DNA from 3 places in the Neobacillus sp. D3-1R genome. Region 3 is predicted to be linked to each of the others. Evidence: a T-box and tRNA genes for the amino acid it is inferred to sense, from the RefSeq annotation. Region 3 holds a T-box; the other regions hold tRNA genes.
What was found. The T-box of region 3 lies ahead of thrS (threonine--tRNA ligase). A T-box ahead of a tRNA ligase gene usually reads a tRNA of that ligase, here a tRNA-Thr.
Positions count from the first base shown of each region.

Region 1: it encodes a tRNA-Thr, which carries the amino acid that the T-box ahead of thrS (threonine--tRNA ligase) is inferred to sense. The anticodon was not compared.
Region 2: it encodes a tRNA-Thr, which carries the amino acid that the T-box ahead of thrS (threonine--tRNA ligase) is inferred to sense. The anticodon was not compared.

Region 1 covers NZ_CP197471.1:3,477,435-3,483,135, reverse strand. Annotated here, with positions in the region: rRNA gene ACSBPO_RS17930 (23S ribosomal RNA) at 1-1,934, shown strand, start outside; rRNA gene rrf (5S ribosomal RNA) at 2,077-2,192, shown strand; tRNA gene ACSBPO_RS17920 (tRNA-Val) at 2,204-2,279, shown strand; tRNA gene ACSBPO_RS17915 (tRNA-Thr) at 2,381-2,456, shown strand; tRNA gene ACSBPO_RS17910 (tRNA-Lys) at 2,495-2,570, shown strand; tRNA gene ACSBPO_RS17905 (tRNA-Leu) at 2,605-2,686, shown strand; tRNA gene ACSBPO_RS17900 (tRNA-Gly) at 2,730-2,804, shown strand; tRNA gene ACSBPO_RS17895 (tRNA-Leu) at 2,812-2,900, shown strand; tRNA gene ACSBPO_RS17890 (tRNA-Arg) at 2,972-3,048, shown strand; tRNA gene ACSBPO_RS17885 (tRNA-Pro) at 3,055-3,131, shown strand; tRNA gene ACSBPO_RS17880 (tRNA-Ala) at 3,154-3,229, shown strand; tRNA gene ACSBPO_RS17875 (tRNA-Met) at 3,268-3,344, shown strand; tRNA gene ACSBPO_RS17870 (tRNA-Ile) at 3,352-3,428, shown strand; tRNA gene ACSBPO_RS17865 (tRNA-Ser) at 3,443-3,535, shown strand; tRNA gene ACSBPO_RS17860 (tRNA-Met) at 3,569-3,642, shown strand; tRNA gene ACSBPO_RS17855 (tRNA-Asp) at 3,653-3,728, shown strand; tRNA gene ACSBPO_RS17850 (tRNA-Phe) at 3,740-3,815, shown strand; tRNA gene ACSBPO_RS17845 (tRNA-Gly) at 3,855-3,928, shown strand; tRNA gene ACSBPO_RS17840 (tRNA-Ile) at 3,933-4,009, shown strand; tRNA gene ACSBPO_RS17835 (tRNA-Asn) at 4,060-4,134, shown strand; tRNA gene ACSBPO_RS17830 (tRNA-Ser) at 4,142-4,232, shown strand; tRNA gene ACSBPO_RS17825 (tRNA-Glu) at 4,237-4,308, shown strand; gene ACSBPO_RS17820 (hypothetical protein) at 4,471-4,854, shown strand; gene ACSBPO_RS17815 (hypothetical protein) at 4,910-5,104, opposite strand; gene glgB (1,4-alpha-glucan branching enzyme) at 5,446-5,701, shown strand, end outside.
Region 2 covers NZ_CP197471.1:4,637,629-4,643,329, reverse strand. Annotated here, with positions in the region: gene rsiW (anti-sigma-W factor RsiW) at 1-277, opposite strand, end outside; gene sigW (RNA polymerase sigma factor SigW) at 292-855, opposite strand; gene ACSBPO_RS23450 (Spo0E family sporulation regulatory protein-aspartic acid phosphatase) at 1,079-1,243, shown strand; gene rocF (arginase) at 1,319-2,218, opposite strand; tRNA gene ACSBPO_RS23440 (tRNA-Lys) at 2,454-2,526, opposite strand; tRNA gene ACSBPO_RS23435 (tRNA-Gln) at 2,529-2,603, opposite strand; tRNA gene ACSBPO_RS23430 (tRNA-Tyr) at 2,670-2,753, opposite strand; tRNA gene ACSBPO_RS23425 (tRNA-Thr) at 2,761-2,833, opposite strand; tRNA gene ACSBPO_RS23420 (tRNA-Val) at 2,884-2,956, opposite strand; tRNA gene ACSBPO_RS23415 (tRNA-Glu) at 3,002-3,076, opposite strand; tRNA gene ACSBPO_RS23410 (tRNA-Thr) at 3,095-3,167, opposite strand; tRNA gene ACSBPO_RS23405 (tRNA-Asn) at 3,210-3,284, opposite strand; rRNA gene rrf (5S ribosomal RNA) at 3,295-3,410, opposite strand; rRNA gene ACSBPO_RS23395 (23S ribosomal RNA) at 3,553-5,701, opposite strand, start outside.
Region 3 covers NZ_CP197471.1:1,870,569-1,876,269, reverse strand. Annotated here, with positions in the region: gene hpaB (4-hydroxyphenylacetate 3-monooxygenase, oxygenase component) at 1-735, opposite strand, end outside; gene ACSBPO_RS09505 (hypothetical protein) at 986-1,120, opposite strand; gene ACSBPO_RS09500 (hypothetical protein) at 1,178-1,864, shown strand; gene ACSBPO_RS09495 (YjfB family protein) at 1,909-2,082, shown strand; gene thrS (threonine--tRNA ligase) at 2,134-4,053, opposite strand; T-box leader at 4,103-4,325, opposite strand; T-box leader at 4,368-4,588, opposite strand; T-box leader at 4,812-5,036, opposite strand; gene ACSBPO_RS09485 (2-phosphosulfolactate phosphatase) at 5,102-5,701, opposite strand, start outside.

The sequences.
Region 1 (5,701 bases), 1.6 Mb from region 3:
GATAAGATCCGTAGTCAAAAGGGAAACAGCCCAGACCACCAGCTAAGGTCCCAAAGTTTACGTTAAGTGGAAAAGGATGTGGAGTTGCTTAGACAACCAGGATGTTGGCTTAGAAGCAGCCACCATTTAAAGAGTGCGTAATAGCTCACTGGTCGAGTGACTCTGCGCCGAAAATGTACCGGGGCTAAACGTAACACCGAAGCTGTGGATTGACACCGTATGGTGTCAGTGGTAGGAGAGCGTTCTAAGGGCGTTGAAGCTAGACCGTAAGGACTGGTGGAGCGCTTAGAAGTGAGAATGCCGGTATGAGTAGCGAAAGATGGGTGAGAATCCCATCCACCGTATGCCTAAGGTTTCCTGAGGAAGGCTCGTCCGCTCAGGGTTAGTCGGGACCTAAGCCGAGGCCGAAAGGCGTAGGCGATGGATAACAGGTTGATATTCCTGTACCACCTCTTTATCGTTTGAGCAATGGGGGGACGCAGAAGGATAGGGTAAGCGCACTGTTGGATATGTGCGTCTAAGCAGTTAGGCTGGTAACGAGGCAAATCCCGTTACCGTGAAGGCTGAGCTGTGATAGCGAGGGAAATATAGTACCGAAGTTCCTGATTCCACGCTGCCAAGAAAAGCCTCTAGCGAGATAAAAGGTGCCCGTACCGCAAACCGACACAGGTAGGCGAGGAGAGAATCCTAAGGTGTGCGAGAGAACTCTCGTTAAGGAACTCGGCAAAATGACCCCGTAACTTCGGGAGAAGGGGTGCTTTTTGGGGTGAATAGCCTCGAAAAGCCGCAGTGAATAGGCCCAGGCGACTGTTTAGCAAAAACACAGGTCTCTGCGAAGCCGTAAGGCGAAGTATAGGGGCTGACGCCTGCCCGGTGCTGGAAGGTTAAGAGGAGGGGTTAGCGCAAGCGAAGCTCTGAATCGAAGCCCCAGTAAACGGCGGCCGTAACTATAACGGTCCTAAGGTAGCGAAATTCCTTGTCGGGTAAGTTCCGACCCGCACGAAAGGCGTAACGATCTGGGCACTGTCTCAACGAGAGACTCGGTGAAATTATAGTACCTGTGAAGATGCAGGTTACCCGCGACAGGACGGAAAGACCCCGTGGAGCTTTACTGTAGCCTGATATTGAATTTTGGTACAGCTTGTACAGGATAGGTAGGAGCCTGAGAAGCCGGAGCGCCAGCTTCGGTGGAGGCGTCGGTGGGATACTACCCTGGCTGTATTGAAATTCTAACCCGCACCCCTCTATCGGGGTGGGAGACAGTGTCAGGTGGGCAGTTTGACTGGGGCGGTCGCCTCCTAAAGAGTAACGGAGGCGCCCAAAGGTTCCCTCAGAATGGTTGGAAATCATTCGTAGAGTGTAAAGGCACAAGGGAGCTTGACTGCGAGACCTACAAGTCGAGCAGGGACGAAAGTCGGGCTTAGTGATCCGGTGGTTCCGCATGGAAGGGCCATCGCTCAACGGATAAAAGCTACCCCGGGGATAACAGGCTTATCTCCCCCAAGAGTCCACATCGACGGGGAGGTTTGGCACCTCGATGTCGGCTCATCGCATCCTGGGGCTGTAGTCGGTCCCAAGGGTTGGGCTGTTCGCCCATTAAAGCGGTACGCGAGCTGGGTTCAGAACGTCGTGAGACAGTTCGGTCCCTATCCGTCGTGGGCGTAGGAAATTTGAGAGGAGCTGTCCTTAGTACGAGAGGACCGGGATGGACGCACCGCTGGTGTACCAGTTGTCTTGCCAAAGGCATCGCTGGGTAGCTATGTGCGGACGGGATAAGTGCTGAAAGCATCTAAGCATGAAGCCCCCCTCAAGATGAGATTTCCCATAGCGTAAGCTAGTAAGAACCCTGAAAGATGATCAGGTTGATAGGTCAGAGGTGGAAGCGCGGTGACGTGTGGAGCTGACTGATACTAATCGTTCGAGGACTTAACCAAAACATTTGGATATCCAAATAAGGCAACTCGTTTTTACTTCTTCTAATACATTATCTAGTTTTGAGGGAACAAAAAGTTTTAAATTTCCTCTTGAAATATTTTTAAAAGATATTATAATAAACTATGTCGCTAATAATACAAGTCTGGTGGCGATGGCGAGAAGGTCACACCCGTTCCCATACCGAACACGGAAGTTAAGCTTCTCAGCGCCGATGGTAGTTGGAGGATTCCTCCTGTGAGAGTAGGACGTCGCCAGGCATTATAAATATGGAGGATTAGCTCAGCTGGGAGAGCATCTGCCTTACAAGCAGAGGGTCGGCGGTTCGATCCCGTCATCCTCCACCATAGATTTTTTACGATAGTAAAAAGATCTATTTTTAATTTCGCAATAGCGAAAAGAACTTTCTTTAATCTTTTACGATAGTAAAAATATCTTTCATTATTATGCCGGTTTAGCTCAATTGGTAGAGCAACTGACTTGTAATCAGTAGGTTGGGGGTTCAAGTCCTCTAGCCGGCACCAGAGTTTTTTCGCGTTAGCGTAAATAACTTTCCTTTTACGAGCCATTAGCTCAGTCGGTAGAGCATCTGACTTTTAATCAGAGGGTCGAAGGTTCGAGTCCTTCATGGCTCACCAAGTTTTTTTACGACAGTAAAATAAACTACCATATGCGGGTGTGGCGGAATTGGCAGACGCACCAGACTTAGGATCTGGCGCCGCAAGGCGTGGGGGTTCGACTCCCTTCACCCGCACTTATGATTTTTTTCGATTTCAAAAGATTTTAAATTATATATTGCGGAAGTAGTTCAGTGGTAGAACACCACCTTGCCAAGGTGGGGGTCGCGGGTTCGAATCCCGTCTTCCGCTCCAAAGTAGTGCCGGGGTGGCGGAACTGGCAGACGCACAGGACTTAAAATCCTGCGGTAGGTGACTACCGTACCGGTTCGATTCCGGTCCTCGGCACCAAAGTTTTTTCGCGATAGCGAAAAGAACTTTCCTTAAATCTTTTAATAGATAAGAAAAGATGAGAATGAAATGCGCCCGTAGCTCAATTGGATAGAGCGTCTGACTACGGATCAGAAGGTTATGGGTTCGACTCCTTTCGGGCGCGCCATATTTACGGGAAGTAGCTCAGCTTGGTAGAGCACTTGGTTTGGGACCAAGGGGTCGCAGGTTCGAATCCTGTCTTCCCGACCATTAATTTAATCATAACTATCCTGGGGTCTTAGCTCAGCTGGGAGAGCGCCTGCCTTGCACGCAGGAGGTCAGGGGTTCGATCCCCCTAGACTCCACCAAATTATTTTATGACAATAAAATAAATATTCCATAACATGGCGGTGTAGCTCAGCTGGCTAGAGCGTACGGTTCATACCCGTAAGGTCGGGGGTTCGATCCCCTCCGCCGCTACCATGATTTTGGACCTTTAGCTCAGCTGGTTAGAGCAGACGGCTCATAACCGTCCGGTCGTAGGTTCGAGTCCTACAAGGTCCACCATAGTTTCTTTACGCGGAGGAATACCCAAGTCCGGCTGAAGGGATCGGTCTTGAAAACCGACAGGCGGGTTAAACCGCGCGGGGGTTCGAATCCCTCTTCCTCCGCCATATTTTTTAAATTAAATGGATTAATATTATCGTCGCGGGGTGGAGCAGTCTGGTAGCTCGTCGGGCTCATAACCCGAAGGTCGCAGGTTCAAATCCTGCCTCCGCAATAATCCATCTGGTCCCGTGGTGTAGCGGTTAACATGCCTGCCTGTCACGCAGGAGATCGCGGGTTCGATTCCCGTCGGGACCGCCATTTTTATTTGTGGCTCAGTAGCTCAGTCGGTAGAGCAAAGGACTGAAAATCCTTGTGTCGGCGGTTCGATTCCGTCCTGAGCCACCAGAATTTTTTTGCGATAGCAAAAATAATTCACCTTAACATGCGGGTGTAGTTTAATGGTAAAACCTCAGCCTTCCAAGCTGATGTCGTGAGTTCGATTCTCATCACCCGCTCCAAATTGGGCCTATAGCTCAGCTGGTTAGAGCGCACGCCTGATAAGCGTGAGGTCGATGGTTCGAGTCCATTTAGGCCCACCAGAGTTTTTTGTGAAGAGTTTTTTTGCAATAGCAAATTAACTTACCATTGTTCCGCAGTAGCTCAGTGGTAGAGCATTCGGCTGTTAACCGAACGGTCGTAGGTTCGAGTCCTACCTGCGGAGCCATTTTTATGGGGAAGTACTCAAGAGGCTGAAGAGGCGCCCCTGCTAAGGGTGTAGGTCGGGTAACCGGCGCGAGGGTTCAAATCCCTCCTTCTCCGCCATAACGGCCCATTGGTCAAGCGGTTAAGACACCGCCCTTTCACGGCGGTAACACGGGTTCGAATCCCGTATGGGTCATATAAAAAGAGCTGTAGACATTTTGTCACAGCTCTTTTTATCTTGTAAATTATCATTTTTTTATCCTATTTAGTAAGTATAAACCCAATTCTTCAAAAAAATACTTAGCTTGTTTGCGATTATACTTCACTTCGCCGATGTATATTGGACTTTCCGAGGGATATGCTCGACTTTCCGAGGGATATGCTCGACTTTCCGAGGGATATGCTCGACTTTCCGAGGGATATGCTCGACTTTCCGAGGGATATGCTCGACTTTCCGAGGGATATGCTCGACTTTCCGAGGGATATGCTCGACTTTCCGAGGGATATGCTCGACTTTCCGAGGGATATGCTCGACTTTCCGAGGGATATGCTCGACTTTCCGAGGGATATGCTCGACTTTCCGAGGGATATGCTCGACTTTCCGAGGGATATGCTCGACCTTTCGAAGGATATGCTCAACTTCCCAGAAATGTGCTCCACTTTCCAGATATATCCCCAAAGGAAATCCCTTCTTTTCAAATCTCTCCCGATTCCTTCATGGAATATCGTTGTTGTTACATAGCCCAACCTTTAATAAATATAAGCCCCCTTACGTGTTACAGTAAGGGGGCTTATTCTCAATCATACTTCTCTACTTTTTCCGCTAGTTTGTTTCCAGGATTATTTAAATCGAATTCTGAAGAGACCCCAGTATACGGTCCACGGAACATGTCTCCGGTTGCTAGGATTTTTCCATCTGGGGCATCAAACAAAGGTACACGTTCTTCCGATCCTGCTTGTTTTAATAAAAACTCTTCCTCTTTATTAGCCATTCTTACACCACCTATAAAATTCTTTTTAGGTTTATTTGTTTTATTTTGTCTAATTTTCTCTCCATTTATGTCGGAATGGATAGAATTTGCTCATTTCTCCTCATAATAACTATTTTTACCCCGTTTATTGTCTGAAAGTATTACAAGGAATTCTCTGTGAAAACAAGAATAATACAAGAAAGCAGCAGAATACTTTCAAATGAATAATATTTTTCATAGCAAAAAAATAAATTCGATTATTCTCAATTTAGACAGTCTTTATGGCATCTCTGTCAGCACCAACTTGATATGGCTTTTTGTCATATTAGAAGCTAGGAATTTTTATAGGGATGGGGAGAAAAATGGTTTTGAGCACATTGTATCCAACCGATTTCCAAATGCACTTATTTCATGAAGGAACTTTTTATCAGAGCTACCAGTTATTTGGAGCACATGTTTTACATGATTCAGATCGAATTGTAACTCGTTTTTGTGTTTGGGCACCAAATGCCCGAATAGTCAGACTTATCGGTGATTTTAATAATTGGAATGGAACAGAACACACCTTACATAGAGTTAATAAAGAAGGCATTTGGATGTTAGTGGTTCCTGAAAATT
Region 2 (5,701 bases), 1.9 Mb from region 3:
CTGCCGTAATCATCGGATGATGACGGAACCATCTCTTCACTCCTACCTGCTTTTTCTCTTTTGGGAGACGTGCCATAACATTGGCTGTAAAATTAGCTGGCGCTTGAATATGTGAAGTACTCTGAACGAACGCAATGGACTTTTTTAATTCGTGAAAGTGTCTGTTACATTCTGGACATGTCGAGAGATGTTCTCTTAATTTAGCTTCATTTTCTGCTGATATTTCTTCATCTAAGAAATCATGCATATATTCGATCATTGATTCAGAACAATTCACTTAACTCACCTCTATTAGACATAACGTAGTTGCTTACGCAAGGCTTCCCTTCCCCTGTGTATTCTAGTTTTAACAGTACCAATCGGTAAATTTAGAATTTCACCTATTTCAATCAGAGAAAGCTCTTCAATATATTTTAATACAATGACAGTTCTATATTTATCTGGAAGTTTTAAGATCTCCCTTTGGATGGTTTCCTCTAATTCTAAGCTTTCTAGCTCTTTTTCAGGCATATCACTATTAGAAGAGATTTGGGAATACATCGTCAATCCATCTGTACCCGCTACTTCAGCATCTAGATAGTAATCCGGTTTTTTCTTTCTAATCCGGTCAATACATAAGTTAGTAGCGATTCGATAAATCCATGTTGAAAATTTCATTTCAATATTAAAACTACTAATATTAATATATGCACGAATAAAAGCATCCTGTGCTATATCCTCTGCCTCATGACGATTTCCAAGTATACGAAAACAAAGATGATACACTTTATCTTTATAAATTTCCACTACTTCTCCATAAGCATCCTGATCGCCTTTTAATACTTGCAAAATCCTTTTCTTTACTATGGCTTCCATTCTATTCTTACCCCCGCTCTACTGCGGCTAACCGATATACGTATCGATCGCTAAAAGGTTTCATTCTATATAAAAATTCTTTTTATTGTTCATTTTTACATGTGTTTAAGTTTTCAGAAAAAATCCCAACAATCATATATTAACAAATATTTACTGCTAAGGTTTAGGAATTTTCAAAATAGGATATAAAAAAGATAAATAAATCATATGTGAGGATGATTCGATGGAGATACAACCCAATAAATTACTCGTAGACATTGAACGCTGCAGAGAAGAAATGATTGATTTAGCAATCAATTCGTCCTTTTCAAATAAGAGGGTTGTAGACTTAAGTACAAAGCTGGATGTTTTATTAAATCGGTATTATATGCTGACTGAAAAAAAATAGCAGATTCCTGTCAGGAGTATCTGCTATTTTTTATAGGTATCTAATTTCTTTCAAAGAAAGATAGGTTACTTAAAATTATTTTAGCTTTTCCCCAAATAAAGATCCCATTAATGCAACAGCAACTTGTGCTGTTTTATTTTTTTCATCTAATATTGGATTTACTTCTACAAATTCAGCGGATGTAATAAAATCAGCTTCTGCTAGCATTTCCATCGCTAAATGGCTTTCTCGATAGCTTATTCCACCGATTACGGGTGTACCTACTCCTGGTGCATCATGTGGATCTAAACCATCCAAATCAAGAGATAAATGAACTCCGTCGGTATTTTCTTTAAGGAATGAAATAGTTTCCTCCATGACTCTTGTCATTCCCAGTCGGTCTATTTCATGCATCGTATAAACTTTAATGCCTTTTTCTCTGATTAATTCTTTTTCCCCGTCATCTAAAGAACGAGCACCTATTATGATAATATTTTCAGGCTTTACCTTTGGACTATATCCTGCAATTTCAGTTAACGCTGGATGCCCAAGGCCTAAACTTGCAGCTAGCGGCATTCCATGAATATTACCAGATGGTGAGGTCTCTGCCGTATTTAAATCTCCATGGGCATCATACCAAATAACTCCAAGATTCTTGTAATGTTTACCTACACCTGCTAATGTACCAATAGCAATGCTATGGTCACCACCAAGCACTAAAGGAAAGGCTCCATCCTTAATCGCTTGATCAACAGTTGCTGCAAGTTTTTCACTACCCTCTGCAACCGACTTTAAATTTTTCAAGTTGGTTTCGGCATTTTGAACTCGCTCTGCTCTACCAATTTCAATATCTCCTAAATCCTCTATATCAAAATGTAACTCTTCTAAACGTTCTACTACACCAGCATATCGAATGGCACTAGGTCCCATATCGACTCCTCTTCGTGTTTGACCTAAATCCATCGGAACACCAATTAATGATATTTTTTTATTCATCGATTAACTCCTCCTTCTCCCCTATACATACTATTTTAACCGCTTACATTCGCTTGACTCAACTCGACAAAGTTATGCATATATATACGGGAAAAAGGAGAATAAGCTCAACATAATTGTTTATTTCAATTTATGAAGATAGTACCAAATTACCCATTAGCTTTAAACATACTCAACATATAATTTAGAATAAAAAAAATGCGATTACTCTCTAATGAAAGTAATCGCATTTTAATGAGCCATGAAGGACTCGAACCTTCGACCCTCTGATTAAAAGTCAGATGCTCTACCGACTGAGCTAATGGCTCGTTGGCTGGGCTAGCAGGATTTGAACCTACGCATGTCGCAGTCAAAGTGCGATGCCTTACCGCTTGGCTATAGCCCAATGATTTTTTAAATTATAAAGGACATTTATATATTGTCCACTTTTTACTTTTTTTATGAAAAAAAATGGTGGAGGGGGACGGATTCGAACCGCCGAACCCAAAGGAGCGGATTTACAGTCCGCCGCGTTTAGCCACTTCGCTACCCCTCCAAAAGAGTGCCGGCTAGAGGACTTGAACCCCCAACCTACTGATTACAAGTCAGTTGCTCTACCAATTGAGCTAAACCGGCATATTTTTATTAAAAGAAAAAATCTTTTTGCTAATGCAAAAAATCTAAAATGGAGGATGACGGGATCGAACCGCCGACCCTCTGCTTGTAAGGCAGATGCTCTCCCAGCTGAGCTAATCCTCCGAAATAATATTTAAGGAACTTTATTTTCTCTATCGAGAAAAAAGTTGGTGACCCATACGGGATTCGAACCCGTGTTACCGCCGTGAAAGGGCGGTGTCTTAACCGCTTGACCAATGGGCCGTTATAATAATAATGGTAAGCTTCCAAGCGGGCTCGAACCGCTGACCTCTTCCTTACCATGGAAGTGCTCTACCTGCTGAGCTATGGAAGCATTAAAACTACCTGCTCACTATAATCTTTTTCTAAAAAAATATGGCTCCGCAGGTAGGACTCGAACCTACGACCGTTCGGTTAACAGCCGAATGCTCTACCACTGAGCTACTGCGGAACGATATGATGCCTGGCGACGTCCTACTCTCACAGGAGGAATCCTCCAACTACCATCGGCGCTGAGAAGCTTAACTTCCGTGTTCGGTATGGGAACGGGTGTGACCTTCTCGCCATCGCCACCAGACTATTTTGTTTTCGACACTTTTTTATTATAATGTCTTTTTTTAAAAAATCAAGAGAAAATTTTACTTTTCATTCCCTCAAAACTAGATAATGTATTAGAAGAAGTAAAAAACAAGTTTGCCTTATTTGGATATCCAAATGTTTTGGTTAAGTCCTCGAACGATTAGTATCAGTCAGCTCCACACGTCACCGCGCTTCCACCTCTGACCTATCAACCTGATCATCTTTCAGGGTTCTTACTAGCTTACGCTATGGGAAATCTCATCTTGAGGGGGGCTTCATGCTTAGATGCTTTCAGCACTTATCCCGTCCGCACATAGCTACCCAGCGATGCCTTTGGCAAGACAACTGGTACACCAGCGGTGCGTCCATCCCGGTCCTCTCGTACTAAGGACAGCTCCTCTCAAATTTCCTACGCCCACGACGGATAGGGACCGAACTGTCTCACGACGTTCTGAACCCAGCTCGCGTACCGCTTTAATGGGCGAACAGCCCAACCCTTGGGACCGACTACAGCCCCAGGATGCGATGAGCCGACATCGAGGTGCCAAACCTCCCCGTCGATGTGGACTCTTGGGGGAGATAAGCCTGTTATCCCCGGGGTAGCTTTTATCCGTTGAGCGATGGCCCTTCCATGCGGAACCACCGGATCACTAAGCCCGACTTTCGTCCCTGCTCGACTTGTAGGTCTCGCAGTCAAGCTCCCTTGTGCCTTTACACTCTACGAATGATTTCCAACCATTCTGAGGGAACCTTTGGGCGCCTCCGTTACTCTTTAGGAGGCGACCGCCCCAGTCAAACTGCCCACCTGACACTGTCTCCCACCCCGATAGAGGGGTGCGGGTTAGAATTTCAATACAGCCAGGGTAGTATCCCACCGACGCCTCCACCGAAGCTGGCGCTCCGGCTTCTCAGGCTCCTACCTATCCTGTACAAGCTGTACCAAAATTCAATATCAGGCTACAGTAAAGCTCCACGGGGTCTTTCCGTCCTGTCGCGGGTAACCTGCATCTTCACAGGTACTATAATTTCACCGAGTCTCTCGTTGAGACAGTGCCCAGATCGTTACGCCTTTCGTGCGGGTCGGAACTTACCCGACAAGGAATTTCGCTACCTTAGGACCGTTATAGTTACGGCCGCCGTTTACTGGGGCTTCGATTCAGAGCTTCGCTTGCGCTAACCCCTCCTCTTAACCTTCCAGCACCGGGCAGGCGTCAGCCCCTATACTTCGCCTTACGGCTTCGCAGAGACCTGTGTTTTTGCTAAACAGTCGCCTGGGCCTATTCACTGCGGCTTTTCGAGGCTATTCACCCCAAAAAGCACCCCTTCTCCCGAAGTTACGGGGTCATTTTGCCGAGTTCCTTAACGAGAGTTCTCTCGCACACCTTAGGATTCTCTCCTCGCCTACCTGTGTCGGTTTGCGGTACGGGCACCTTTTATCTCGCTAGAGGCTTTTCTTGGCAGCGTGGAATCAGGAACTTCGGTACTATATTTCCCTCGCTATCACAGCTCAGCCTTCACGGTAACGGGATTTGCCTCGTTACCAGCCTAACTGCTTAGACGCACATATCCAACAGTGCGCTTACCCTATCCTTCTGCGTCCCCCCATTGCTCAAACGATAAAGAGGTGGTACAGGAATATCAACCTGTTATCCATCGCCTACGCCTTTCGGCCTCGGCTTAGGTCCCGACTAACCCTGAGCGGACGAGCCTTCCTCAGGAAACCTTAGGCATACGGTGGATGGGATTCTCACCCATCTTTCGCTACTCATACCGGCATTCTCACTTCTAAGCGCTCCACCAGTCCTTACGGTCTAGCTTCAACGCCCTTAGAACGCTCTCCTACCACTGACACCATACGGTGTCAATCCACAGCTTCGGTGTTACGTTTAGCCCCGGTACATTTTCGGCGCAGAGTCACTCGACCAGTGAGCTATTACGCACTCTTTAAATGGTGGCTGCTTCTAAGCCAACATCCTGGTTGTCTAAGCAACTCCACATCCTTTTCCACTTAACGTAAACTTTGGGACCTTAGCTGGTGGTCTGGGCTGTTTCCCTTTTGACTACGGATCTTATCACTCGCAGTCTGACTCCCACGGATAAGTCTTTGGCATTCGGAGTTTGTCTGAATTCGGTAACCCGATGAGGGCCCCTAGTCCAAACAGTGCTCTACCTCCAAGACTCTTACTACGTGAGGCTAGCCCTAAAGCTATTTCGGAGAGAACCAGCTATCTCCAAGTTCGATTGGAATTTCTCCGCTACCCACACCTCATCCCCGCACTTTTCAACGTG
Region 3 (5,701 bases):
AGGGTAATTAAAAAAGGAATCTCCACCCACAAATGACTCTCTGCAAAGAAATTTTAAACCTTTTGTATCAGAAGGAATAGAAAAAGCAAATGCTTCATCTGAGTCTATTAATCCAGGTGTTGAATAAACGAGTACCTCATCGGTTAACCCACCCTGTGTAGCTAAAATGCGTGCACCTTTAACAATTAAACCATTTTCATTTTTATCAATCACTCTAGCGGAAATAGGCTCCTTAGAAAATTCAAAATAAGCCTGTGAACGATTTATCTGTGGAGAAATGAGCGTATGCGTAAAGGAGAGGTCATGTTTAATTGCCCTTTCATATAGAGATACAACATTCTCTGGGAAACAATTATCTTTCCCTATTAATAGATTGGCAGAAGAAGCAAAACTCATAATCCCTGAATTCAAATAATCAGGACTTCTCCCCATCATCCCTCCCGTGTATTTTGCCCAGTGCTCCATCATCTTTCTTCTTTTTTTCAAATCATCCTTTGTTTTAGGCTTTAGGTAGGATAAACCAATCCTTTCACCTGTTTCTTGTGATATATATGTCATCTCTTCTTTTAAACCTTTCTCATGTTGTAAATCATATAGAGCAGATTTCGTCTGAAGAAGACCTTTAAATGCAGGATGCTCAGATTTTTTTCCTTCTACTTTCTTACCATCGTACCAAATTTCAGTACAAAGCTCGTCGATCCGGTCAATCAAGTCCTTTCCATAAATAATGCCCATATTACCACTCCGTTTTCATATAGAAATCCCAGGAAATTCGCGGTGTCCATAATGTTATTTTATAATCAGACAACCTAGCATGTTCCACCATTTCCGCTTAGGGATAAGCCTCATTTCATAATAGGCTATTTTAGGAGAGAAATTTCAATAGACACCTATATTATTGATTAAAATGGTTTGAATCTTTTTCCAGAAATGTTCATAATAATAGTTAACTATTATTAAAGGTGATGGATATGTTTAAAATTTTTTATAACCAATATAAATTAGCATTTTGGCTCATTCTTTCTCTATTACTTGCAAGTGGAACAATCACCAATTTCCTAAACGGAAGTACATTGGACGTCATTGTAAATGGTTTATTATGTTTCATTTCAATTGGCATTTCCTTAAATATCCTACGTAAAAGGAAATCTTAGATTACCCGAAAGGATTGACCTACTTGAAGTCTTTTTTTATCAATATTTTCCTTCGTTTTTTTTTCTATCCTTGTCCTAAGGTTCGTTATTCAAAGGAAGAAGAAAAGCTATTTAATGATATGTTTGAAGAAGGCTGTAAAAACACTGATAAGCTTATTCCTTACACTCTCTCGTTACCAAAATATCAGTTTTTACAATATCTTTCAGATACTAAATCTATTGTTTTTCACGGCTCTAATAAGATAATAGAGGTATTCGAACCACGGGAACAAACCCTATTTAATGGGGAAATGACAAAAGCTGTTTTTGCTACCAAAGATCCCATATGGGCTATGTTCTATGCTACTTTAAGAAAAGAAAGCATAGTAGATAATATTCGAAATGGCTCTATTTCGGCTAATCAAAAACAATGGTATCATTTTTACTCTCTTACTCAGGCTACATTTTCTAATCAGCCTTGGGAAAAAGGATACATTTATATTTTATCGACCAAAACCTTTGAGGCTCCAGCAAAAGGTCTCATACAATTTAATGAATGGGTAAGTAAAAAACCTGTTTCAGCAATATGCAAAATAGAAGTAACACCTAGCGATTTTTATTTTTTGAATAAGGTAGCCTGTCATGACCCAAATGAAAGTATAAGCAAAACATGGTTTCGATATAAATTTAGGACTATATTTTTGAAAAAATTTATAAATGACAATTACTAAATATTTCTATTTACTGACCGATACAAAACTAGGGGGTGAATAATTTGGATATTGCCGCACTATCTATTGGTATGAACCAAGCTTCTCTAAGTCAAAGCGTTGGCATTGCCTTAACAAAAAAGGTCATGGAAACGTCTGAACAAAATAGTGTTCAGCTTCTAAAAATGATGGAAGCTCCCCACCCTCATTTAGGTCAATCGATTGATATTAAAGGGTAAAAAAATGATGCATTCTTTTAGGAATGCATCATTTTTAATACAAAGGCAAGATTAAAGGCTTCGTTCTTTTAGTTGCTGAACTATTTTCTTTTTAAAATCTTCAAAGGATTCGCTTTCTGATTCTTGATTTCCAAATTTTCTAACCTTAACATTATCATCCATAACTTCCTGATCACCTAGGACGAACATATAAGGGATTTTCTTCATCTGTGCTTCTCTTATTTTGTATCCTAACTTTTCATTACTATTATCTATTTTCACTCTTACTCCTATATTTTTCAATTCAGATTGAACCTTTAAACAGTAGTCTAAATGAACAGATGAAACAGGAATAATTTGCACTTGTGTTGGAGCTAACCACACTGGGAAGGCACCGGCAAAATGTTCGATTAAGATTCCGAAAAAGCGATCAATCGATCCAAAAATCGCTCGATGAATCACAACAGGACGAACTTTTTCGTTATTTTGATTGATATAAGTTAAATCAAACTTCTCAGGCATTTGAAAATCGAGCTGAATTGTCGCGCATTGATGGCTTCGCTTTAAAGCATCTTTTATATGAAAATCAATTTTTGGTCCATAAAATGCTCCGTCTCCTTCGTTTAGGTGGTATGGAATGTTTAATTCAACCAGCACATTCTTTAAGGATCTTTCCGAAATCTCCCAAAGGCTATCATCCCCTAATGAATTCTCCGGGCGAGTAGAAAGTTCCACGGAATACTCAAAACCAAACGTACGATAAACTTGGTCAACCAATTGGAACACCTGTTTAATTTCACTTTCAATTTGGTCTTCCCTTACAAAAATATGGGCATCGTCCTGGCAGAAAGTACGAACTCGAAGCATTCCATTTAAAGCACCACTAAACTCGTGGCGGTGCACTTGACCGAACTCCGACAAACGAATAGGCAAATCACGATACGAATAAAGATTATTTTTAAAAATCAACATATGTCCCGGGCAGTTCATCGGCTTTAGCGCAAACTGTGTTTGATCCACCTCAGAAAAATACATGTTCTCATGATAATGATCCCAATGTCCTGATTGCTCCCATAATCTTTGGTTCATCATAAACGGTGTGCGAACCTCATCATAGCTAGCATGATTTTGAAGCTCCCGAGAAAAGTTTTCTAATTCATTTCGAATAATTTGACCATTTGGTAAGTAAAATGGCATTCCCGGTGCTTCTTCAGAAAACATAAATAACTCTAATTGTTTCCCTAACTTACGATGATCCCTTTTTGCTGCTTCCTCTAAGAAGTTTTCGTACTCCTGTAACTCTTTTTTATTTTTAAATACGACCCCATATAACCGTTGCAGTACTTCGTTTTGACTATCTCCCTTCCAATAAGCACCCGAGACTCGAGTTAATTTAAATGCTTTTATGAATCCAGTCGATGGAAGATGCGGACCACGGCAAAGGTCAATAAACTCCCCTTGTTGATAAAGAGTTATTTTTTCATCCTTCGGAATGCCCTGTAAAATCTCTAATTTAAATTTTTCATCTTTTTCCTTCCATAGCTTTTCTATTTCTTCGTAAGAGCCCTCTACCCGTTTGATTCCTAAATTTTCATTTACGATCTTCTCCATTTCTTTTTCAATAGCAAGCAAGTCATCAGAAGTTAAACTGTGTTCTAGTTTAATATCATAATAAAATCCATTTTCAATCACTGGCCCAATCCCCAGCTTTACTTTCCCGTAAAGTCGTTTTACTGCTTGTGCCAATACATGTGCCGAGGAATGCCTTAACACCTGCAATCCTTCTTCTGAATCAAGAGTTAAAACAGCTAATTTTACATCTTCTTCTAGCTTGTAACTTAAATCCACTAAATGCTCATTTACTTTCCCTACGACTGCATTTTTTCTCAAACTGGAACTAATCGATTGTGCAACACCTTCAACTGTAATACCCTTCGGAAACTCTTTTATACTTTCATCTGGAAATTGAACTTTAATTTTCTTGTCACTCATTTTAACCTCTCCTTTAATTGAATATATAAAAAAACACACTCATCCCTGACATAGGGACGAGTGTGTATTAACCCGTGGTTCCACCCAACTTCCCAAAAGATTAAAAAACCTTTTGGCTTTGGTGCTGTAACGTAGCATAGACGATATTGGATACTTCTGTTCCCCAATATAGCTCTAAGGTGGTAAATTATTTTCCTAAGTTAGGAAGTTCTCAGCACCCTTCCCTCTCTGGAAACCGTAAAAATAATTCATGTCCTTTTCATTGCATTACTTATTCATTTTAAAAAGAAAATAAAAAAACACCCGTCCCTAACATAAGGGACGAGCGCGTTATAACCCGTGGTTCCACCCAATTTCCCAAAAGTAAAAAATCTTTTGGCTTTGGTGCTGTAACGTAGCATAGACGATATTGGATACTTTTGTTCCCCAATATAGCTCAAAGGCGGTAAATTATTTCCCTAAGTTAGGAAGATCTCAGCACCCTTCCCTCTCTGGAAACCGTAAAAATAATTCATGTCCTTTTCATTGCATTACCTATTCATTTTTAAAAGCTGTTATCGTATAGTTTGTGGTTTTCGTAAAAATCCCTAAAGCCGGATTTTTACTACAGGCTCTCTTAATAAGTGCTCAGCTCTTTTCTTCATTTTCATATGAGTTTAACACCCTAATATGGTAAAATGCCTATTTATTAGTTACAAAAAGCAACAAAGTTTCAGAAAAGAGCCTTAAAAAAAATAAAAAACGCACCCATCCCTATCGTAAGGGACGAGCGCGCTTAACCCGTGGTTCCACCCAATTTCCCAAAAGTTTAAAAACTAATGGCTTTGGTGCTGTAACGTAGCATGGACGGTATTGGATACTTCAGTTTTCCCCAATACAGCTTAAAGGTGGTAAGATACTTTCCTGCGTTAGGAAGATTTCAGCTAATTCTTCCCTCTCTGGAAACCGTAAAAAGTAACTCATATCCTTATCAGTGCTTTTCAATTAAGATTTTTTATAGATTACCATATCTTACAAATTATAGCAATAACTCATTTTTAATTTTTTCTTAGAGATTACTTTTTACAAAATGATCATTTTTTAGTATAGGAACAGTTTGGTAATGATTTAACTGTAAGCTATGTTTTACATCCGCACTAAATCCCCGCTCACGCAGCTCCCTTCCACTTCCACATTCCCATAGCAATTCTGCTATTTTTTCTTTTGAATGTAAAAATGCTCCTAAACAAACTTCTGCTTCAGGAGAAAAATGCCCAACCAAGTATGAAAGAATCGCCCCGACTCCTAAATAGTCTTCTATTGCTGGGCGAAGACTATCTTCGTTTTCCTGAACCTCATTCCATTGCTCACCGCAAGGAACAATGGTTATGTTGGCATTCGTTTCTTTACTCAGGCTATTTGCAACTCTCGCAACAGATGATGCATTGATTATCGATCCAACTAATAATGCTGGAACTTTTGAAGCCATCCATGTACAAAAAGCACCATTAAAAGAAGACAAGACATAACTCTTGTTTGAATGTTCTTTATGAAAAGAAACCGGAGAAAGAGTAGCTTTTCCTATTTTAGCTGCCTCTGCTCTACCTAAAATATACTCTGCACCTATCTTTTCTGCATATTCCTTGCCATCTAGATGAGGAGGATAAGG